DNA from 4 places in the Streptomyces sp. NPDC002276 genome. Region 1 is predicted to be linked to each of the others. Evidence: riboswitches for the same ligand, from Rfam matches in the RefSeq annotation. Region 1 holds a riboswitch; each other region holds the start of a gene.
What was found. A riboswitch is a leader RNA that binds a small molecule or an ion and turns the genes downstream of it on or off. The one in region 1 is predicted to bind S-adenosylmethionine.
Positions count from the first base shown of each region.

Region 2: another riboswitch for S-adenosylmethionine. It lies ahead of thrC (threonine synthase); the one in region 1 lies ahead of ACWIHT_RS04155 (ABC transporter substrate-binding protein).
Region 3: another riboswitch for S-adenosylmethionine. It lies ahead of ACWIHT_RS39660 (amino acid ABC transporter permease); the one in region 1 lies ahead of ACWIHT_RS04155 (ABC transporter substrate-binding protein).
Region 4: another riboswitch for S-adenosylmethionine. It lies ahead of ACWIHT_RS16865 (aminotransferase class V-fold PLP-dependent enzyme); the one in region 1 lies ahead of ACWIHT_RS04155 (ABC transporter substrate-binding protein).

Region 1 is NZ_JBSFCQ010000001.1:895,480-900,838, reverse strand. Features, by position in the region: gene ACWIHT_RS04160 (ABC transporter permease) at 1-527, opposite strand, end outside; gene ACWIHT_RS04155 (ABC transporter substrate-binding protein) at 524-2,158, opposite strand; SAM riboswitch class IV at 2,396-2,505, opposite strand; gene ACWIHT_RS04150 (AAA family ATPase) at 2,539-3,108, opposite strand; gene ACWIHT_RS04145 (dipeptide ABC transporter ATP-binding protein) at 3,188-4,987, opposite strand; gene ACWIHT_RS04140 (ABC transporter permease) at 4,984-5,359, opposite strand, start outside.
Region 2 is NZ_JBSFCQ010000032.1:37,726-43,084, forward strand. Features, by position in the region: gene groL (chaperonin GroEL) at 1-63, opposite strand, end outside; gene ACWIHT_RS44375 (cold-shock protein) at 392-598, opposite strand; gene ACWIHT_RS44380 (MoaD/ThiS family protein) at 1,030-1,305, opposite strand; gene thrC (threonine synthase) at 1,356-2,693, opposite strand; SAM riboswitch class I at 2,709-2,863, opposite strand; gene ACWIHT_RS44390 (glucosyl-3-phosphoglycerate synthase) at 3,046-3,990, shown strand; gene ACWIHT_RS44395 (alpha,alpha-trehalose-phosphate synthase (UDP-forming)) at 4,087-5,359, shown strand, end outside.
Region 3 is NZ_JBSFCQ010000022.1:77,150-82,508, forward strand. Features, by position in the region: gene ACWIHT_RS39655 (amino acid ABC transporter ATP-binding protein) at 1-780, opposite strand, end outside; gene ACWIHT_RS39660 (amino acid ABC transporter permease) at 777-1,757, opposite strand; SAM riboswitch class IV at 2,092-2,200, opposite strand; gene ACWIHT_RS39665 (glutathione S-transferase C-terminal domain-containing protein) at 2,277-3,161, opposite strand; gene ACWIHT_RS39670 (putative leader peptide) at 3,229-3,342, opposite strand; gene ACWIHT_RS39675 (alginate lyase family protein) at 3,458-4,693, opposite strand; gene ACWIHT_RS39680 (alginate lyase family protein) at 4,721-5,359, opposite strand, start outside.
Region 4 is NZ_JBSFCQ010000006.1:7,443-12,801, reverse strand. Features, by position in the region: gene ACWIHT_RS16885 (NYN domain-containing protein) at 1-825, opposite strand, end outside; gene ACWIHT_RS16880 (hypothetical protein) at 863-1,102, opposite strand; gene ACWIHT_RS16875 (rhomboid family intramembrane serine protease) at 1,264-1,998, shown strand; gene ACWIHT_RS16870 (Lrp/AsnC family transcriptional regulator) at 1,995-2,276, shown strand; gene ACWIHT_RS16865 (aminotransferase class V-fold PLP-dependent enzyme) at 2,390-3,751, opposite strand; SAM riboswitch class IV at 3,919-4,035, opposite strand; gene trpD (anthranilate phosphoribosyltransferase) at 4,121-5,185, opposite strand; gene qcrB (cytochrome bc1 complex cytochrome b subunit) at 5,321-5,359, opposite strand, start outside.

The DNA of each region.
Region 1 (5,359 bases):
AGCTTCAGCAGCAGCCCCACGAAGAACACCGGGGTGGCGTAGGTGAGGACGGCGAACAGGCGCAGCGCCGCGTCGGGTGCGCGGTCCCGGTACGAGGCCGCCACCATGCCGAGCGGCACACCGACGGCGAGGGCCACCACGAGGGCGTAGAAGGCGAGTTCGACGGTGGCCGCGCCGTAGGTGCCCAGGACGTGGGTGACGGGTTCGTTGTCGGTGACCGTGCGGCCGAAGTCACCGGTCGCCAGGGACTTCAGGTAGTCCAGGTACTGGGTGAGCAACGGCCGGTCGTAGCCCGCCTGGTGGAGTTTCGCCTGGAGCTGGTCCGGGGTGAGCCGGTCGCCGAAGGCGGCGCTGATCGGGTCGCCGGTGGCGCGCATCAGGAAGAAGACCAGGCTGACCAGGATGAACACGGTGGGGATGATGAGGAGGAAGCGGACCACCAGGTAGCGGGCGAGTCCGTACCCGGCGGCGCCGTCGGCGGGGTTGCCGACGGCGCCGGGGGCCGTCTCCTGGGTGAGGGCGCTCACTTCTTCGAGAGTCCTGCCCAGCGGAAGGTGTACGCGCTGGTCAGCGCGTCCGGTACACCGCTGACGTCGGTGCGGGTGACGATCGCGGTGGATCCCTGGAGCAGTGGCAGCAGCGGCACCTGCGCCGCGGCCTTGTCCTGCGCCTCCTTGAGGAGTTCGGCGCGCTTGGCGGCGTCGGTCTCGGTCTCCTCCTTCAGGATCAGCGAGCGTACGGCGGGGTCGTCGTAGCCGTTGGCGACCCAGCTGTTGGCCGAGTAGAAGGGCGAGAGGTAGTTGTCGGCGTCCAAGTAGTCGGCGTACCAGCCGAGTTGGTAGAGCGGGTACAGGTGCTTGATGCGGTCCTTGCCGTACTGGGTCCACTCGGTGGACTGGAGGTTCACCTTGAACAGCCCCGTCGCTTCGAGCTGGGTCTTGACGAGCGCGTACTCGTCGGCCGAGGACGAGCCGTAATGGTCGCTGTTGTACTGGAGGTTGAGGGTGACGGGGGTGGTCACCTTCGCCGCTTTCAGCCGTGCGGCGGCCGCCGCCTTGTCGGGGCCGCCGTTCTTGTCGCCGTAGAGCGACTTGAAGGAGTCGCTGGCGCCGGTGAGTCCGTCGGGCACCGAGCTGTACAGCGGCTGGTAGCTGTTCTTGTAGACCTGCTGGGCGAGTTGGGCGCGGTCGACGGAATCGGCGACGGCCTGGCGGACGGCCAGCGCCTTGGCCTTGTCGGCGTCCTTGGTCTTGGTGCCGTAGGGCTGTGTGGCGAAGTCGAAGACGATGTAGCGGATGCCGTTGCCGGAACCGGTGTGGACCTTGATGTCCTTCTTCTTGGCCAGGTCGTCGAGGTCGGCGGTGGTGAGGGTGCGGTAGACGGCGTCGACGGTGCCCTGTTGGACGTCGAGCTTCAGGTTGCTGGCGTCGGTGTAGTACTTGAGCTGGATGTTCTTGGTCTTCGGGGTGCCCAACTGGCCGCCGTACCCGCTGTTTTGGGTGAAGGAGACCAGCGAGTTCTTGTCGTAGCTCGTGACGCCGTACGGGCCGTTCCATGGCTTGGCCGCGACGATGGCCTTGTCGTCGAGGATCTTGTCCGCGGGGAAGGTCTGTTCGTCGACGATGTAGCCGGCCGCGGTGGACAACACCTGGGGGAACAGGGTGTCGTTGGCGGACTTGAGGGTGAAGACGACCGTGGTCGGTGACGGGGCGGCGACCGAGGCGAGGTTGTAGAGGAGCGACGAGGGGCCGTTCTCGTCGGCGATCTTCAGGGTCCGGTCGAAGCTGAACTTCACGTCGGAGGACGTGAGTTGGTGACCGTTCGCGAACTTCAGGCCCTTCCGCAGAGTCACCGTGTACTCCTTGGGCCCGGTCAGCTTGATGCCGGTGGCGAGGTCCGGGGAGACCTCCGTGGCGCCGTTCTTCACGCTGAGGAGGGTCGCGTAGACCTCGCTCTCGATGGTGCCGGAGCCCGCGTCCCAGGCGCCCGCCGGGTCGAGGCTGGTCACCTGGTCGGTGGTACCGACGGTGATCGTCGGGCCGTCGGAGCCGGTGGACGTCTTGCTGCTGGTGCAGCCGGTGAGGGCGACCAGGAACGCCGTGCCGAGGGATATCGCGCCGAGGGGCCGAAGAGGTCTGACGGTGCTGAAGTGTGCCATGGCTGGTCTCTGTCTCCGCATGGATGGGTGCGCGAAAGGGGTGCGGCGGGCAGGACTTGCCGAGCGCACGCTGTCGCGTGAAGGGTGGGAGTGGGTGAAGGTGCTGCGCGGGGAACGGGTCAGCTGTGACAGAGACAGCTGGAGACCAGCAGCAGATCCACATGGCGCCGGGAGCACAGCACGAGGCCGGTTGCCACGTCGTCCTCCTAGGGGTGTCGCCGGCAACTGAGGCCGGTGGAAACGCACTTGCAGAACAGAAACATCCGCCGAGCCGTCACCTGGGGCACCCCACTGCGTCGAGGGTTGCCGTCCGGCCAGCCAGGGCTTGATCACCGGAACTCGTAGCTCGCGCTCACCGTAGATCGACTGTTCTCTCGCCGTCAAGACGCCCCGGGGAGCGGCACCGGTGCGAGGAGCCGGAGTCGATCGAGGTGCTGGAGAAGAGAGTTGAGCGAGTCCTGTGGTCCCTCTCCGGCAGTGTCGAGGGTGATGTGCTCACGGTTCCACGGTTCGTAGTCGCGTTGCCGGACCTGCTGCCAGTCCGGGAGCGGCAGACCGGGAATGTCGACCTCCCGGGAGGCCAAGCGGTGTCGATGCTCGGCCGGATCCGAGCAGACGACTTCCACCTCTACGACCGGCAGGCCCGCCCCGGCCCCCACGCCGCGCCAGCTGTCCCGGGTGACGGCCAGCGGATTGACCGACTCCGCTATCACGGTGAGCCCTTGCCGGAGGTGTTCCTCGGCCAGGGCGTACCCGACGACGTAGCCGGCCGGCCCGACGGGGTGCTGCGCCAGGCCGGACCGGACGAGCGCCTGCTCGATGGTGTCGACGCGCAGATGCACCGCCCCGATGTGTGCGGCCAGGAGTCGGGACAGCGTGGTCTTCCCGGTGCCGGGGAATCCGCCGATGACGATGAGAGCGGCATTCGACATCATCAATTCCGGGCTCATCGTGGCTCCGATCGAGGTGTGACCGACGGCGGTGCGAGGGTGTCCGGGCGGGCGGGCGAAACCCGGTGTGGATCGCGGATCAGACGACCTCCCGTACCCGCGGAAAGTGGCAGGCCGCCCCGTCCTCGCCGAACACCGGCACCTCCTGGTCGCACCGTTTCCGCTCCGGCTCCGCCAGTTGCGGATGGAGCGGGCAGCGGGCCCGGAACCGGCAGCCGTCGTAGCGTCGTGTCGGGCTCGGTGGGTCGCCGGCGAGCAGGATGCGCGTCCGCTGCCGTTCCCGCTCGCGGGCCGGGTCCGGCAGGGGTACGGCGGAGAGGAGGGCCTGGGTGTAGGGGTGCCGGGGGCGCTCGAACACCTCGTCCACGGGGCCCGCCTCGACCGTGCGTCCGAGGTAGACGACGCTCACGCGGTCGGCGATGTTCCGCACCACGGACAGGTCGTGGGAGACGAAGAGATAGGCGAGGCCCAGTTCCTCCTTGAGACGTTGCAGCAGGCTCAGCACCCCGGCCTGGACGGAGACGTCGAGTGCCGAGACCGGTTCGTCGAGGACGAGCAGTTCGGGTTCGACGGAGAGTGCTCGGGCGATGCCGACGCGCTGCCGCTGGCCGCCGGAGAACTCGTGCGGGTAGCGCTCCGCGTGGGCCGGGTCCAGGCCGACCTGGGTGAGGAGTTCGGGGACGCGCCGGCCGATCGTCGCCCGGTCGGCGCCCTGGGTGCGCAGTGGTTCGGCGACGATGTCCCCGACGGGCATGCGGGGGTCAAGGGAGGCCATCGGGTCCTGGAAGACGATCTGGACGCGGCGACGCAGGGCCTTCACCCGCGCCTTCCCGAGTCCGGCGAGGTCGTTGCCGAACAGCTCGATCGATCCGCCTTCCGGCGGGGCCAGTTCGAGGAGTTCGAAGAGCGTCGTCGACTTTCCGGAGCCCGATTCGCCGACGAGGGCGAGTGTCTCGCCGCGCCGGATGTCGAGGTCGACGCCGTCGACGGCGTACACGGAGCCGATGCGGCGCTTGAAGGCGGTCCCTTTGAGGAGCGGGAAGGTTCTGGTGAGGCCGCGTACCTTCAACACCGTTTCGCCGGTGGGTGGTTGGGGTGCGCGCGGGGTGTCCATCCGGGGGACGGCGGCCAACAGCCGTTTCGTGTACGGCTCCTGGGGGCGCTCGAAGACGTCGTCGGCCGTGCCTGATTCGACGAGCCGTCCCTCGTGCATCACGGCGACCCGGTCGGCCGTCCCGGCGATGACACCGAGGTCGTGGCTGACCAGGAGCAGCGCGGCGCCGGTCTCGCGTTGCGCGGTGCGCAGGACGTCGAGGACCTGTGCCTGGATGGTGACGTCGAGGGCGGTGGTCGGTTCGTCGGCGAGGATGATGTCGGGGTCGTTGGCCATCGCCATGGCGATCATCGCGCGCTGGCGCATGCCGCCGGAGAACTCGTGCGGGAACGCCCGTGCGCGCAGGGCGGGTTCGGGGATGCCGACGAGGTCGAGGAGTTCGACCGCTCGTTGCCGTGCCTGTTCGCGGGAGACGTCCTGGTGGGCCCGTACGGCCTCGGCGATCTGGTCGCCGATCCGGTAGACGGGCGTGAACGCGGACAGCGGGTCCTGGAAGACCATGGACACGCGGCTGCCGCGGATCCGGGTGAGTTGGCGCTCCGAGGCACCGACGAGTTCCTGCCCGTCGAGGCGGACGGATCCGCGTACGGCCGCGTTGCCCGGGAGCAGGCCGAGGACGGCGAGCGCGGTCGCGGACTTGCCGGAGCCCGACTCGCCGACGAGGCCGAGGACTTCACCGCGTTCGAGGGTGAGACCCACTCCGCGCACGGCGGGCCGCCCGTCGAAGTCGACGTCCAGGTCGGTCACTTGGAGGATCGGGCTCATCGGGAGGCGCCTTTCGAGGTGGGGTCCAGCGCGTCCCGCAGCCCGTCGCCCACCAGGTTCACCGCCAGTACGAAGACGACCAGCAGTCCGGCCGCGAAGAAGAACATCCAGGGGTAGGTGACCGCGGCGCTCGTCCCGTCGGCGATCAGCGTGCCGAGCGAGACGTCGGGCGGCTGGACGCCGAAGCCGAAGTACGACAGCGCGGTCTCGCTCATCACCGCGCCGCCGACCTGGATGGTCGCGTCGATGATGAGGAAGGAGGCCACGTTGGGCAGCACGTGCCGCCAGATGATCCGGAACGGTCCGACGCCCATGTACCGTGCGGCGCGCACGAATTCGCGCTCCTTGAGGGAGAGCGTCATGGACCGCACG
Region 2 (5,359 bases), on a different contig from region 1:
CTGGTTCATGCCGCGCTCAAGGCCTCGCCGCGCCTCCTCGTCGAACGCGATGATCTTGGCCATGTGAAGTGGTCCTCCCGGACTGGGGTGGATTGCTCCGGACCGCGCTGGCGCCCGCGACGGACGGCTCGCCTGCCCTGTAGCTCCTTGCGCCACCTGGCCTGCGGGCCTCACCGACCCGATCCTTCGTTATCACTCTCACCTTCAGAGTGCTAACGCCAATGATTAGCACTCGGCATGGTCGAGTGCAAGCGGCTCCCGCGGACTGACCGGTACCCGGACGGTGGCTCCGGGCATGCCGAAGGGCCCGTACCCCAGGAGGTGACCCCCCAGGAGTACGAGCCCTTCGGTGAGGAACGAAGAACGTCGCTGCTGTTCGTCGGCGCGTGCTTCAGCTGGTCGCGAGCCGGACCATGTCCGCCTGCGGCCCCTTCTGACCCTGCGAGATCTCGAAATCGACCCGCTGACCCTCTTCCAGGGTGCGGTAGCCGTCCATTTGAATCGCGCTGTAGTGGACGAAAACATCCGCACCACCGTCGACCGCGATGAAGCCGTACCCCTTCTCCGCGTTGAACCATTTGACGGTGCCCTGAGCCATGCCTAACTCCCCTATTACTGGCCCTTGCACGGATCCACACTTCGCGGATCCGGGTCAGACCTCACCCCCCACAGGATTGGGGGCGTGCGCCGGAACGCGTCGACCGCGGCCGAATGTATCCGTCCAACTGCCGTCTGCAACAGGTCAATCCGACGAGAATTCCGGGCAGGACCGGTCGGGAATTTACGGAGAATTCGCCCGACTTCAGGGCAAGTCGGGCCGGATAAAGGGCACATAAGGCGCAAAATACCTGCACACTTTGGCTACTTCTCATCGCACGCGGAGCCGGTACTCATATGCGTTCGGCATGCCGAGTGGAGCGCGTTCCCCAACTGTACCCCGCTCAACCATAGAGAATTGCCCCCTCCGCTTCTCTCGCGGAGGGGGCAATTCGATGAACTCTCGGTAATCGGCATTACCTAGGGTAACGATCAGCCTCCGGCGACGGCCGGGATGATCGAGACGCCGGCGCCGTCCGGAGTCGCCGTCTCCAGCCCCTGCTCGAACCGCACGTCGTCGTCGTTGACGTACACGTTGACGAACCGACGCAGCTTCCCCTGGTCGTCGAGGACCCGGGCGGAGATCCCCGTGTGGTTCTTCTCCAGGTCGCTGATGACCTCGGCGAGGGTGGTGCCTTCGGCGGTCACTTCGGCCTGCCCGCCGGTGTAGGTGCGCAGGATGGTGGGGATGCGGACGGAAACGCTCATGCTCAGGACCTCCGGTCAGGTACGGCTTTGTCTTTTGGGGGCGCGGGCCGTCAGGACGCGAGCCCGGCTTCCCTGAACGACTCAAGGCTCGGGCGGATCGTCGCGGTCAGCCCGGTACCGGCAACCGCGTCCAGCGTCTTCAGACCGTCACCCGTGTTCAGCACGACAGTCGTCAGCGTCGGGTCCAGCAGACCGTTCTCGATCAGCTTCCTCGTCACGCCGACGGTCACCCCGCCCGCGGTCTCCGCGAAGATCCCCTCGGTCCGCGCCAGCAGCTTGATCGCGTCCACACACTGCTCGTCGGTGACGTCCTCCACCGCACCGCCCGTGCGACGCGCGATGTCGAGGACGTACGGCCCGTCCGCCGGGTTGCCGATGGCCAGGGACTTGGCGATGGTGTTCGGCTTCTGGGGGCGGACCACGTCGTGCCCGGCCTTGTAGGCCACGGACACCGGCGAGCAGCCCTCCGCCTGCGCGCCGAAGATCTTGTACGGCTTGTCCTCGACGAGACCGAGCTTGATCAGCTCCTGGAGACCCTTGTCGATCTTCGTGAGCTGCGAGCCGGAGGCGATCGGCACGACCAGCTGGTCCGGGAGCCGCCAGCCGAGCTGCTCGCAGATCTCGTACGCCAGGGTCTTGGAGCCCTCCGCGTAGTACGGCCGCAGGTTGACGTTGACGAAGCCCCAGCCCTCGCCGGCCGGGTCGCCGATCAGCTCGGAGCAGAAGCGGTTCACGTCGTCGTAGTTGCCCTCGATGCCGACCAGCTCGCCGCCGTAGACCGCGGCCATGACGACCTTGCCCTGCTCCAGGTCGTGCGGGATGAACACGCAGGAGCGGAAGCCGGCCCGGGCCGCGGCGGCGCCGACCGCGCCCGCGAGGTTGCCGGTGGAGGAGCAGGAGAGGGTGGTGAAGTCGAAGGCGCGCGCCGCCTCGATGGCCTGCGCCACGACCCGGTCCTTGAAGGAGTGCGTCGGGTTGCCGGAGTCGTCCTTCACGAACAACTTGCCCGCGTCCACGCCGAGTTCGCGGGCGAGGTTGTCGGCCTGGACGAGCTTGGTCCAGCCGGGGTTGATGTTCGGCTTGGTCGCCACGTCCGCGGGGACGGGCAGCAGGGGCGCGTAACGCCAGATGTTCGCGGGGCCCGCTTCGATCCGCTTGCGAAGCTCTTCGGTGTCGTAGGCCGAGAAGTCGTAGGCGATCTCCAGCGGGCCGAAACACTCCTCGCAGGCGAAGACCGGGCCGAGCGGGACGCGGTGGCCGCACTCGCGGCAGGAGAGCGCGGTGGCGGGGCCGAGATCAACGGCGTTCGCGGAAGTGGTGTTCGGGTCCGCGGCGGTCGTGTCCGTCTTCGCGGGGTTCGTGGTGCTTGCAACAGTCTGCGCAGCCATGGAGGCGAGGCCCTTTCCTCATCTTCCTCACGACGCGTTTCGCCATGAGACGGATTTGGCACCTTCCCAAGCCGGGAGCCTCGGCACATGTACGTGTACATGCGACAAGACCGGCTGGAGGGTTGCCGGGGCTTCAACGGGCCGTATCCCTCTGCCCCTCTGGATGAGCGGTGTTCAGTTGTGTATGCAATTGTCTCGCCGACGGCCCCCGACATGCGATGGTCATCAGCGTTGTTCAAGACTGTAACCGAAGGCCAGGACAGTTGAGTGAGCCGTCCGAACCGCGAGATGGATCACTTACTCACTGTCTGTGACCAGCCCTCGCCGAGAGAACGCAGAGGAGCCGCGCAACGTGCTGAAGGAAGTCGAGCACTGGCTGAGCACCCGCTCCTGGTCCCTGACCGATCGGCCGCTCCACAAGATCCTGGCCGCGAAGCACCGTACGGGCCAGTCGGTCTCCGTCGTGCTGCCCGCGCTCAACGAGGAAGCGACGGTCGGTGACATCGTCGCGATCATCCGTCACGACCTCATGCAGCAGGTCCCGCTCGTCGACGAGATCGTCGTAGTCGACTCCGGGTCTACCGACCGCACCTCCGAGGTGGCCGCCGCGGCGGGCGCCCGGGTCGTGCACCGGGACGACATCCTGCCCCGCATCCCCGCCGTGCCCGGCAAGGGCGAGGTGCTGTGGCGTTCGCTGCTGGTGACGAGCGGCGACATCGTCTGTTTCATCGACGCCGACCTGAAGGAGTTCTCCTCGGACTTCGTCACCGGGATCGTGGGGCCGCTGCTCACCGACCCCGGTGTCGACCTCGTCAAGGCGATGTACGACCGCCCGCTGGGCGGCGCGGCCGGACAGGGCGGCCGGGTCACCGAGCTGATGGCCCGCCCGCTGCTGAACATGCACTGGCCTCAACTGGCCGGATTCGTCCAGCCGTTGGGCGGCGAGTACGCGGCCCGCCGCTCGCTCCTTGAGCAGCTCCCGTTCCCCGTCGGCTACGGCGTCGAGCTGGGCATGCTCGTCGACGCGCTGCACCTGGTGGGCCTGGACGCGCTCGCCCAGGTGGACGTGGGTGTGCGCAAGCACCGGCACCAGGACGGGCAGGCGCTGGGGCGGATGGCCGCGCAGATCTACCGCACGGCCCAGCTGAGGCTGGCCCGCGGGCATCTGATCCGGCCGTCGCTGACCCAGTTCGAGCGGGGTCCGGACGGTTTCGAGCCGCGCACGTACTCCGTGGACACGGAGGAACGGCCGCCGATGGTGGACATCACCGAGTACCAGTCGCGCAAGGTGGCGTAGCCGGGGCGGTCATGGACGGCCGTATACGGACCCGTCCGGTCCGTTGTGACCCGTCCGTACGTTTGAGCGTTTCCGGGCCGGGCTAGGTTGTGCCGTATGGCTTCCACGTCGTCCCCCTCGTCCCCGTCCGGTGCTGCTCAGGTGCTCGTCGCGTCCAATCGCGGGCCGGTCTCGTACGAGGTGGGCGACGACGGTTCGCTGCGCGCCCGGCGCGGGGGCGGCGGGCTGGTGTCCGGTCTTTCGGCGATCGGGCCGGACGCGGGGGCGCTGTGGGTGTGCTCGGCGCTGTCGGAGGGCGACCGGGAGGCGGTACGGCGCGGGGTCGGCGAGGACGGTGTGCGGATGCTCGCCATTCCGGCCGACGTGCACGCCGACGCGTACAACGGCATCGCCAACTCCGTGCTGTGGTTCGTCCACCACATGCTGTACCAGACCCCGCTGGAGCCGGTCTTCGACGCGGAGTTCCGGCGCCAGTGGGCGTCGTACGAGACGTACAACCGGGCGTTCGCCGAGGCGCTGGCCCAGGAGGCGGCCGAGGGCGCGGCGGTGCTGGTGCAGGACTACCACCTGTGTCTGGTGCCGGGGATGCTGCGGGAGCTGCGGCCGGATCTCAGGATCGGGCACTTCTCGCACACGCCGTGGGCTCCGTACGAGTACTTCGCGATGCTTCCGGACGACATCCGGGTGCGGTTGATGGAGGGGCTGCTCGGGGCGGACCGGCTGGGGTTCCTGACCTGGCCATGGGCGACGGCGTTCGAGACCTGCGTGCAGGGGCTCGATCCCTATCGGTGGCTCCCTCTGTGGCCGACGGGTTCTCCCCGTGGCGTCGAGCACGTGCGGCGCGATCCGGACACCGGCCGCGAGCGGATCACCCGCAAGACAATCATCGGCGTCCACAGTCTCGGTGCCGACGCCGAGTTCCTGCACTCCCGTTCCCACGAGGCGGACGTCGAGGAGCGCATGGCCGCCCTGCGCGAGGAGATCGGCGAAGGCCGCAAGACCATCGTCCGCGTCGACCGCACCGAGCTGTCGAAGAACATCGTGCGCGGGCTGCTGGCGTACCGGCAGTTGCTCGACGACCACCCCGAGTGGCGGGAGCGGGTCGTGCACGTCGCCTTCGCCTACCCGTCCCGACAGGACCTCGCCGTGTACCGGGACTACACCGCCGAGGTGCAGCGCCTCGCGGACGAGATCAACTCGCGGTACGGGACGCCCGGTTGGACCCCGGTGGTACTCCACGTCAAGGACGACTTCGCCCGCTCCCTGGCCGCGTACCGCCTCGCCGACGTGGCCCTCGTCAACCCCATCCGGGACGGCATGAACCTCGTCGCCAAGGAGGTCCCGGTCGTCTCCGACGAGGGCTGCGCAC
Region 3 (5,359 bases), on a different contig from region 1:
GAAGTCCCTGGTGCGCTCGTGCTGTGGTTTGTCGAGGACCTCGTGGGGCGGGCCCTGTTCGACGATCTTTCCGCCGTCGATGAAAACGACCCGGTCGGCGACCTCGCGGGCGAAGCCGATCTCGTGGGTGACGATGACGAGGGTGGTGCCGCTGGTCGCCAAGTCCTTGATGACGGACAGGACTTCGCCGACGAGTTCGGGGTCGAGGGCGGAGGTCGGCTCGTCGAAGAGGATGACGCCGGGCCGCAGGGCGAGGGCGCGGGCGATGGCGACGCGCTGCTGCTGGCCGCCGGAGAGCTGCCTGGGGTAGGCGCCGGTCTTCTCGGCGAGACCGACGCGGCCCAGCAACTCCCTTGCCAGTTCCAGAGCTTCGGGCTTGCCGAGCCTGCCGGTGGCGACCGGGGCGGCGGCCACGTTGTCCAGGACGGTCAGGTGCGGGAAGAGGTTGAAGTTCTGGAAGACGAACCCGATCCGGCTGCGCTGCGCGAGGATGGCCCGCTCGCTCAACTCCTTCAGCCGTCCGCCCTGTTGCTTCACCCCTATGAGTTCGCCGTTGACGCTGACGTAGCCGATCTCGGGCTTCTCCAGGTGGTTGATGACCCGCAGCAGTGTGGACTTGCCGGAGCCGGACGGGCCGAGGATCACGGTGACCTCGCCGGGCCGCACGGTGAGGTCGACGCCGTCCAGCACGCGATGGGCGCCGTACCACTTGTGGACGTCGTGCACCTCTACGGCGGCGGGTGTGATGTCCGCCAGCGGTTCGACGGTGTTCGTGGTCATACGGCGGTCTCCCTCCGGATGCGGGCCCGCAGATCGGTGACACCGGTGCGGAGTTTCTGGATCGGGGTGGGCGGCAGGTTGCGGGTGGCGCCCCGGGCGTAGTGCCGCTCGACGTAGAACTGGATGACGGACACGACGCTGGTCAGGATCAGGTACCAGACGGTGACGACCAGGAGCAGCGGCACGATGTCGCCGGGGTAGGTGGAGCCCATCGTCTGCGCGGAGCCGAACAGGTCGAGCAGCGAGACGTAGAAGACCAGCGAGGTGCTCTTGATCAGGCCGATCAGCTGGTTGACGTAGTTCGGGGTGATGGAGCGCAGCGCCTGCGGGAAGACAATCTTGCGGAACTGGTAGCTCTTGGGGAGGCCGAGGGCGGAGGCCGCCTCGTGCTGGCCCTGGTCGACGGAGAGGATGCCGCCGCGGACCACTTCGGCCGCGTACGCCGCCTCGTTGAGGCTGAGTCCGACGACGGCGACGACCATGTCGGTGGCGAGCTTCGACTCGTCGAAGGAGAAGAAGGCGGGTCCGAAGGGGACGCCGATGCTGAGCGTCTGGTACAGGGCGCTGAAGTTGTAGAGGAAGATCAGCACCACGATGAGCGGGATCGAGCGCAGGGCCCATACGTAGGTCCAGCTCGCCGCGCGCAGTACCGGGCTCTTGGAGAGTCGGGCCAGGGCGAGCAGGATGCCGCCGAGGAGGCCCAACACCGCGCTGAGCGCGGCGACTTCGAGGGTGATGACGAGTCCGTCGAGGATCGTCGGGCGCAGGAACCAGTAGCCGAAGCGGTCCCACTGGTAGAAGGAGTTGGTGACCAGTCCGTGGACGAACTGCGCGCCCACCACCAGCACGACCAGGGTGACGATCCACCGGCCGGGCCGGCGCAGCGGCTGAACTCGCTGTGCTGTCAGGGGTTTTGACGAGGCATCAGCTACGGTGGCGTCGGCCAGGGACACGGTGGTGCCTGGGGGTTCACTCATGGTGGGCTCCGGCGGGTTCACAGACCCCGGTCCGTGGCGGTGGACGCGCGACGGCGGACGGCACGCGCGGGAGCGCGGGACCGAGGGCGGGGAGGGGGCAGGCACACCGACGGGATCGGGTGTGCGTCAGAAGTGCGTCGGCCGACTGGTCGTCAGGCCCGACAGCGGGCGCGGCCCGTCGCGGTACACAGTGCGCTGCTGACCCGGAGCAGATCGACAGCGCGGTCGGCGACGAACAGGTTGGCGTACGACCGTACGCAGCCCTGCGGGCGGCATGTGGCCGTCCTGGGAGCTGCGTACATGGCGTCACCTGTCACTGTTCCGGCCCCGCAGGGCCTCGCGCTTACCGAAACGTCATCCGGTCCGGTCGTCACCTGGGGCACCCCACCGCGTGCGAGGGTTGCCGGTCAGCAAGCCAGGGCTTGTCGCTGACACTCATGACCGTTCTGGCCGCAAGTTAAGACAATTGCTCGAACGAATGTCAACGGCCGTCCAGCAAGTGGACGGTGCGGACGCCGCTCAACTGCGGCAAGCTCCCGTTTCGTCCGCCGCATGGGCCGCCCAGTCCAGAATCTGGACGGCGGCTCCGGCGGCCTCCAGACCCTGGCAACGGGCGTGGTGGCGGCGGGCGATGCCGTCGAGGTCCAGATGGGTGCCGAAGGCCGGGTGGGCGGCCAGCCGACGGGCGTAGGCCCACAGGTGGGGGTGGTCGGCGACGCTCTGCACGGCGGCGGCGTCCAGGTGGTAGCGGTGCACGGTGTCGAGTTGCACCAGCGTCACCCACAACTCGACGTCGGCGGCGGTGAGTTCGTCGCGGATCATGTGCTCGCGGCCGTCCAGCCAGCGGTCGAGCGAGCCCAGTGTCTCCAGCAGCCGGCCCAGCGCCTCGTCGCGCTCCGCCTGTTCGCCACCGGCCGCTCCGGCGCGCTGCGCCGCGTCCTCGACGCCCTGCGCGCAGAGCCGCTCGACGGCCTCGATCTCCGACTCGGCGCCGCACGGGTAGAGCCGGGGTCCGCCCGCGCCGAAGTGCCGGGCGAGGTCGCGGGTGATGTCGGGGGCGTGGGTGCTGACGATGCGGCCTGACCAGTCGTCGCTGAGCACGGGCGCGGCGGCGGGTCCGGAGTAGCGGTGGGCGCTCGCCTCGTAGAGCGGGCGCAGCGCGGAGTGTCCACCACTCGGACAGTCGGGCACGGCGGACAGGAACACGGCCGGACAGCTCTCTTCGAGGCCGAGCAGGCTGTGGGTGACGGCGATGCGCAGGCCGTCGGCGCAGGCGGTGGACAGATGGAGGCGGTAGCGGCGGGGAACGGCGTAGTGCCCGCTGCGCGCGTCGCTCCCGATCCGGCCACGGAACTGGGGGGCGGAGCGGGGTGAGGGGACGGCGGCGAGAGGCGTGACGGACATGGGACTCCCCGGGTACGGGCGCGTGGACGTACGCGCGGCGGAAGCGTCGTCGAACGGTGGACGGGGCTCAGCGCAGTGGGCTCATGGCGCTGCACACCCGCAGCAGATCGATGTGACGGCGGGAGGTCAGAAGGGGCGAACGGTCCACTCGGCTGGTGGTGACCGGCTCAAGGCGCCCCATGTTTCCCTACCTGTTCACTAGGATTCCCTACTGGAGTGTCGATCCACCGTCGCCCGGGGTCAAGAGGGCGTCCACGGGTCGGGCACAGGTCCCGACCCGTGGACAGGCCGGGCCGCTACTTCGCGTACATCAAGGTCCCGAAGCCGAGCTGGTCGTAGCCGCCGCTGTCGGAGCCGTAGTCACCTCCCCCGCCCTCGGGTGCGACGAGGTTGTAGTACATGGCCGAGATGTACTTGTCGTCGAGGCCGATCCGACGCTTGTAGTGGAAGTGGAGCATCGCCCACACCGGCCGGATCTGGCCGCGCGAGGCGGAGGAGATCACCGTCTGGGAGGACTGGGCACAGCTCTGCCCGGTACCCCAGGTGTAGGTGGTGAAGGGCACGTCGCTGCCCGCGTTGTACTTGGCGACGTACTGCGCGGCCTTCATGAAGCGGCGGCTGTCGTACGAGTACAGGTCGTCGCCCTGGTTCCAGGCCATCTCGCAGATCGCGCCCATCTGGCCCATGCCCAGGACGGTGTGGCCCTGGTCGCGGCCGGACTCCTGCCACTGACCGAGCGCGTAGCCGTCCGAGTCGGTGTACAGATACGGCACGGCGTGCGCGATCGAGCCGTTCCCCGCACCCGACTTGAAGTAGGTGACGGCCTGGTCGTACTTGGCGCTGTCCCCGTTGAGGATCCCGATGGCCAGGATCGACGCCATGTTGCACAGGTCCCAGTTGGCCCAGTAGTTGGTGATGCAGGCGTCGTTGTGGTTGGTGAGGAAGCTGTTGTTGAGCGGGTAGAAGACGTTCGCCAGCATCTGCTGCGCGGCGGCGAGGTCGAACCCGCTGTAGTCCCGCATGAGTTCGCAGGCATTCGCGAACTGCCAGCCGTACAGACCGGCCGCGAGGAACCGGTCGGCGTTCCCGGTCACCGAAGTCAGCGTGGTGGACCATGCGTTGAGGATGTTCGCGGCGCACACGGCGTTCGCCTCGGTGCCGCCGACCTTCCAGCGCAGGGCGTTCTGGTAGGCGGCGGCGATGTCGTTGTAGAGCAGGCTGTAGTTCTGCCCGTCGCCGCCCCGGATGATCGTCGCGGTCGCCCGGTTCGTCCAGGTCGACTGCGCATGGGAGTTGGCGGTCAGCCTGTTCCAGCCGGACAGCCAGGGGTCGGTTCCCGCCGCGACCCTGACCTTGGCCCGGTTGATGTCACCGGCGTTGTGCAGCATGCCGGGGTGGGTGAAGGTGGCCGGGGCCGCGTGCGCGGTCGTGGCCACCGCGGCGCCGCCGAGAGCGGCGGCTGCGGTCCTCAACAGACCGCGACGGCTCAACTCTGTTCTGCGGAGGTGCTCGTGGGGGGAAGTGCGGCTCATTGCTGTGCATCTCCAATCCGTGGAGGATCAGGTGGGCGCGATGCTCACCTCGTCGAACTCCGTGGTGCACCGGACCGGTTGACTGCGCGAGCAGACCACCAGGCCGACGTAGTAGGGGGCGTCACCGAAGCCGGGGATCTCTCCGTCGGCGAGGGGGGTCCACGTGACACCGTCATCGATGGACAGGGCTGCGCTGAAGGCGGTCCCGGCGCGCTTCAACCACAGCAGGGCGGGGAGGGTGACAGCGGCGCCACCAGTGAAGGCGAAGGCACCGGCCACGGTCTTGCGGAGCATGAGTTGAGCGGTCGTCCCACCGCTGACGATCACGCCCGCCGCCTGGTCGAACGGCGACAGCGACTTCGCCATGAGCAGCCCCACCCGGTCGGCCGTGGTACCGGTCCGGGAGACGAGCCGGGCGACGACTTCGCAGTCACCGCTCACGGCTTGCCGTACGAACTGCCCTGTCATTCCTTGGCCGTTGGCGTTCAGGTCCACGCCCGCGCCGCGCACGGTGAAGGTCCCGCCGTCGTACGACGTACTTCCCGGCGTGGTGATCGCGACCACGCCCAGCGTCCCGAAGTCTCGGTCGTCGAGCACGGTGTCGCCGAGATCGCCGTATGTCCACGGCGCGGGCGGCGCGGTGCCGACCGTGAGGGCGAGGGTTCC
Region 4 (5,359 bases), on a different contig from region 1:
GCGCAGTCCCTGGGCCGCCTCCAGCACGGTGTCGAGCAGCAGCCGTACCCGCATGTCCTCGACGCTGCGCCCCTCCCGGGCCGCCTTGCGGGTGGCCTCCAGGGCCGCCTCCGCCTCGGCGAGCCGGGCCTTGAGCCGCCGGCTCTCGCTCTCGGCCGCGGACACCTGGGTCTGGCCCTCCGCGCGCGCGGTGTCCGTCTCGGCCCGCAGCTTGCGCAGGGCGGCCTCGCCGCGCTTGATGTCGCTGTGCGCGGACCGCAGCTTGCGGTGAAGCGATTCCGCTTCCTTCTTCGCCACGTCCAGCTCGGTGCGCAGCCGCTCGGTCTCGGACCGGGTCGCGTCCCGCGCCTGCGCCAACTCCTCGCGCAGCCGCTCCAGTTCGGCCCGGCTCTCCTCGTCGGCGCGCTCGGCGTCGGCGCGCAGCGCCTCCTCGCCGGCGGCGGTCACCAGCTTCACCCAGCCGGTGGGGCGCAGAACATAGGCCGCGGCCGCCACGTCGAGCGGATCCGCGGCCGGGGGCGGCGAGCCGGAGTCGAGGGCGCCGGTCAGTTCCGGCTGGGTCTCTCTCAGCTTCTCCCCGATACGCTGCCGGAACAGCGGATCGGACTCCAGCGCGGCGGCCATGGCGTTGCCGGCGAACTTGGCGCGCCGGTTGGGGGCGAAGCGGGCGTACTGTCGTAGCTGCGCGGGCAGTTCGGCGACGGTGAGGCCGCCGAAGCCGTCCGACACGATCTGTACGACTCTCCTCCGCACGCCGTCGGGCAGCGGACGGTCGAGCACCTCGGCGGCGCCGTCGCCCGGCCCCCCGCCTGAGTTCTCCACCATCCCTCACACCCCTATACGTGTGCGGGGCCGCTCCCTCTCAGGAGCCGGCACCCGGCCTGTCCACGAGTTCCACCTGATCCACGGCGTTGCACCAGCGGCAGCGCACCGACTCGATGGTCTCACTGACCACCTCGCGCTCCTCCACCTTCGGCTCACCCGCCAGGTCCAGGTGGAGGTACTCCACGACCTTCGACGAACGCGTCACGTCGAAGCGCGTGAGGTTGCCGCAGAGGGTGCAGCGCCACCGCGTCGAGGCGGTCGGCAGGGGTACCGTCATCGTGGCTTTCCGCTTCCTTCTTGTTCCAGTTTCCGTGATCGCCGGTTTGCCCGGCGAGTGTGGCTCGTAACCCTACGGCCTGGCGGGTACTCGCCGCTCGGTCGTCCACAGCGGCGAGGCACCACGCCCCGGTACATCCCCTTACGTCATGCTCTGTGTCCATGATCAGCAACTGGGGCCCGGCGCTCGTCAGGACGTTCCGCGGCACCTCGACGCCCATGACATACGCCCTGATCGGCCTGTGCTGCCTGATCTTCGTCCTCGGCCCGACCTCGGGTTTCGTCCCGTCCTACGGCACGGGGGACGCGCTGCTCGCCGCCCAGCGCGCGTACTTCCACCGCTGGGGCGTGGTACCGGCCGACCTGTTCGCGAGCCCGGCGCGAGAGGCGCTGACCCCGGTCACCGCCCTTTTCATCCACGGCAGCTGGATCCATCTCCTCGGCAACATGCTCTTCCTCTACGTCTTCGGAGCGATGACCGAGGAGCGGCTGGGCCGAGTCGAGTTCACCCTGTTCTATCTGGCCTGCGGTTATCTGGCGCTGCTGGGCTACGCGCTGGCCAACGCCGACTCCGCGCAGTCCCTCGTCGGCGCGTCCGGGGCGATCTCGGCGGTCCTCGGTGCGTTCCTGTACCTGTTCCCCCGGGCCCGCGTGACGAGCCTCCTCCCCTTCCTCTTCTTCCTGCCGCTGCGCTTCCCCGCGTGGGTCGTCCTGCCCTTCTGGGCCGCCCTCCAGTGGCTGGCGGCGGGCCAGGCCGCACAGGGACCGGGGGTGGCGTACCTGGCCCACCTGGTCGGCTTCACCCTGGGCTTCGGTTACGCGTGGGTCAGATTCGGCCGTACGACTAGAGTGAGGGCCGCCCCAGCAACGGTCCCCGAGGGAGAGAACCAGCCGTGATCACCGCGATCGTCCTCATCAAGACCAGCGTGGACCGGATTCCGGAGATCGCCGAGTCGATCGCCGCGCTCGAATCCGTGAGCGAGGTCTTCTCCGTCACCGGTACGTACGACTTGATCGCGATGGTGCGGGTGCGACAGCACGAGGACCTGGCCGAGGTGATTCCCGGCCGGATCAGCAAGATCCCGGGCGTCGAGGGCACGGACACACACGTGGCGTTCCGGACGTACTCACAGCACGACCTTGAGGCCGCGTTCGCCATTGGGCTGGATTCTTGAGGTTGGGCGCCTAGTGGGGTGGGGGGCGCGGATCGTTTGCGACTGACGGCCGTGTGTGGCTGGTCGCGCAGTTCCCCGCGCCCCCGGGGCGACTCGCCCCAAGCCTGTTTACATCACACCGCCGGGACGCAACGGCCACCCTCTGTGCGGTAGTTCCACTTCGCGCCGTCGGTCACCAGTTCCCGTACCGCCGTCACGAAGCGCTCCACGTGCTCGTCCGGAGTGCCCGCGCCGAAGCTCACTCGGATCGCGTTGAGGGACTTTTCACCCGGGGCGGCCTCGGGGGCGCCGCACTCGCCCTGGGTCTGGGGGTCGCTGCCCAGGAGGGTGCGGACCAGGGGGTGGGCGCAGAAGAGGCCGTCGCGGACGCCGATGCCGTACTCGGCGGAGAGGGCGGCCGCGAAGTGCGAGCTGTTCCAGCCGTCGACGACGAAGGAGATGACGCCCACGCGCGGGGCGTCGTCGCCGAAGAGGGACAGGACCTTGACCTGGGGGATCGCCGCCAGGCCCGCGCGGACCTCGGCGATCAGGTGCTGCTCGCGGGCCACCAGCGTGTCGAAGCCCGCCTCCGTCAGCGCCTTGCAGGCCGACGCGATGGAGTAGGCGCCGATGACGTTCGGGGAGCCGGCCTCGTGGCGGGCGGCGCTGTCGTGCCACTCCACGTCAACTCCCCCGTCCTCGCGCCGAGTTACCTTGCGGCTGGCGCCGCCGCCCGCGAGGTAGGGGTCGGCCGCCTGGAGCCAGTCGGCGCGGCCGGCGAGGACTCCGGAGCCGAACGGGGCGTAGAGCTTGTGGCCGGAGAAGGCGATCCAGTCGACGTCGAGGTCCTGGACGGACACCGGGTGGTGCGGGGCGAGTTGGGCGGCGTCGAGGACGATCCGGGCGCCGTGGGCGTGAGCGGCGGCCGCCAACTCCCGTACCGGCCACAGTTCGCCGGTGACGTTCGAGGCGCCGGTGACGCAGACCAGGGCCGGGCCGTAAGGGTCGCGGGCGGCGAGGGCCTGCTCCAGGGTCTCGACGGCCTGGGCCGGGGTGCGCGGGGCGTTGAGGTAGGTGACCCGGGCGTCCTTCCAGGGGAGGAGGGACGCGTGGTGCTCGGTCTCGAAGACGAAGACCTGGCAGTCGGCCGGGAGGGCGGCGGCGAGGAGGTTGAGGGAGTCCGTGGTGGAGCGGGTGAAAATCAGCTGGTCGTCGGGGCGGCAGTCGAGGAACTCCTCGACCGTCTTGCGCGCGTTCTCGAAGAGGTCCGTCGAGAGTTGCGAGAGGTAGCCGGCGCCTCGGTGGACGCTGCCGTAGTACGGGGCGTAGGCCGCCACGTCGTCCCAGACGCGCTGGAGGGCGGGGGCGCTGGCCGCGTAGTCGAGCGCCGCGTAGGTGACCTCGCCGCCCGTGACGAGCGGGACGGTGACATCCCGTCCGAGAACGGGCAGCTGGGCACAAAGCGTCGTAGCGGCGGCCGTGGTGGAGACAGACATGGCGAACTCCTGTGAGAGGCAAGGCGGTTCCGCCGCGCGAGCGGGACATGGCTCAAGCACGGAGGGGGGTGAAAGGGGGTGTGCGGAGGCGGGGCTCGACGCCCTATCGCATTCGCTTGCTCACAGAGGGCTCCCTCGATGACCAGGACCCCTGGTGTCTTTCGAGGGGCCCGCGCTTGCCGCAGACCTCGCTGCCTACGGCCTGGTCTTCACCCGGGGCACCCCGCCACGGACGGAGGGTTGCCGGACAGTCGGCCGGGGCCTCATGACTGTCACTCATGACCTGGTCAAAAAACTTACGTGAAGTGATCGTCGTCCCGCAACCCGTGTCCGGATCGCGGGACGACGACCGCTGTACCGCTGTACCGGCTACGCGTTGGTCGCCGCCGCCCAGCGCTCCAGAGTGCGCTTGGCCGCCCCCGAGTCGATCGACTCCGCCGCCTTCTCCATCCCGACGCGGATCCGGTCCACCAACGGCCCGTCCCCCCGCTCCAGCGCCACCAGGGCGGCCGCCGAGTTCAGGAGTACGGCGTCCCGTACGGGGCCCGGCTCGCCGTCCAGGATGCGGCGGGCGACGCCCGCGTTGTAGTCGGGGTCGGCGCCGCGCAGGGCCTCGACGGGGACGAGTTCGAGGCCTACGTCCCGGGGGTCGAAGGACTCCTCGGTGACCTTGCCGTCGCGGACGATCCACACCCGGGAGGTCGCCGTGGTCGTCAGCTCGTCGAGGCCGTCGTCACCGCGGAACACCAGCGCGGAGGAGCCGCGTTCGGCGAGCACGCCCGCGATGAGCCCGGCCATGCGGGTGTCGAAGCAGCCGACCGCCGACGAGGTGACCTTCGCCGGGTTGGTGAGCGGGCCGAGGAGGTTGAACGCGGTCGGGATCCCCAGCGCCCCCCGGACCGCGCCGACGAACCGCATCGACGGGTGGAACTTGGCCGCGAAGCAGAAGGTGATCCCGGCCTCCGCCGCCACCCGCGCCACCTGCTCGGTCGGCAGGTTCAGATTGATGCCGAGCTTCTCCAGCACGTCGGAGGAGCCGCTCGCCGAGGACGCGGCCCGGTTGCCGTGCTTGACGACCTTCGCACCCGTACCGGCGATCACGATCGCGGACATCGTCGAGATGTTGACCGTCTTCGCCCGGTCGCCGCCCGTACCGACGATGTCGACGGCGGGACCCGGGATGTCCAGCGGCTTCGCGTGGGCGTACATCGTCTCGACGAGACCGGTGATCTCCTCGACCGTCTCGCCCTTGGCCCGCAGCGCCACCAGGAAGCCCGCGATCTGCGCGTCCGCGGCCTCACCGCTCATGATGCGGTCCATCGCCCACGCCGTGTCGGCGGTGCTCAGGTCCTGTCCGGCCAGCAGCGCGCTCAGTACGTCGGGCCAGGAACGGGCCGCCGCGGTGTCGCCTCCAGCGGGGGTCACAGCGCTCATACGGCCGCTCCTGAGTGTCGTACTTCAAATAATGGTGTGTGTTCGGCCCACCCTATCCAGCTCACGGCACGGCAAAGGGCCCCGTCCGGTGTTCGGACGGGGCCCTTCGACCGCGGCGTGGCGACGCCTCAGCGATCAGTGGTGGCCGTGGCCGCTCGTGATCTCCTTGTACTC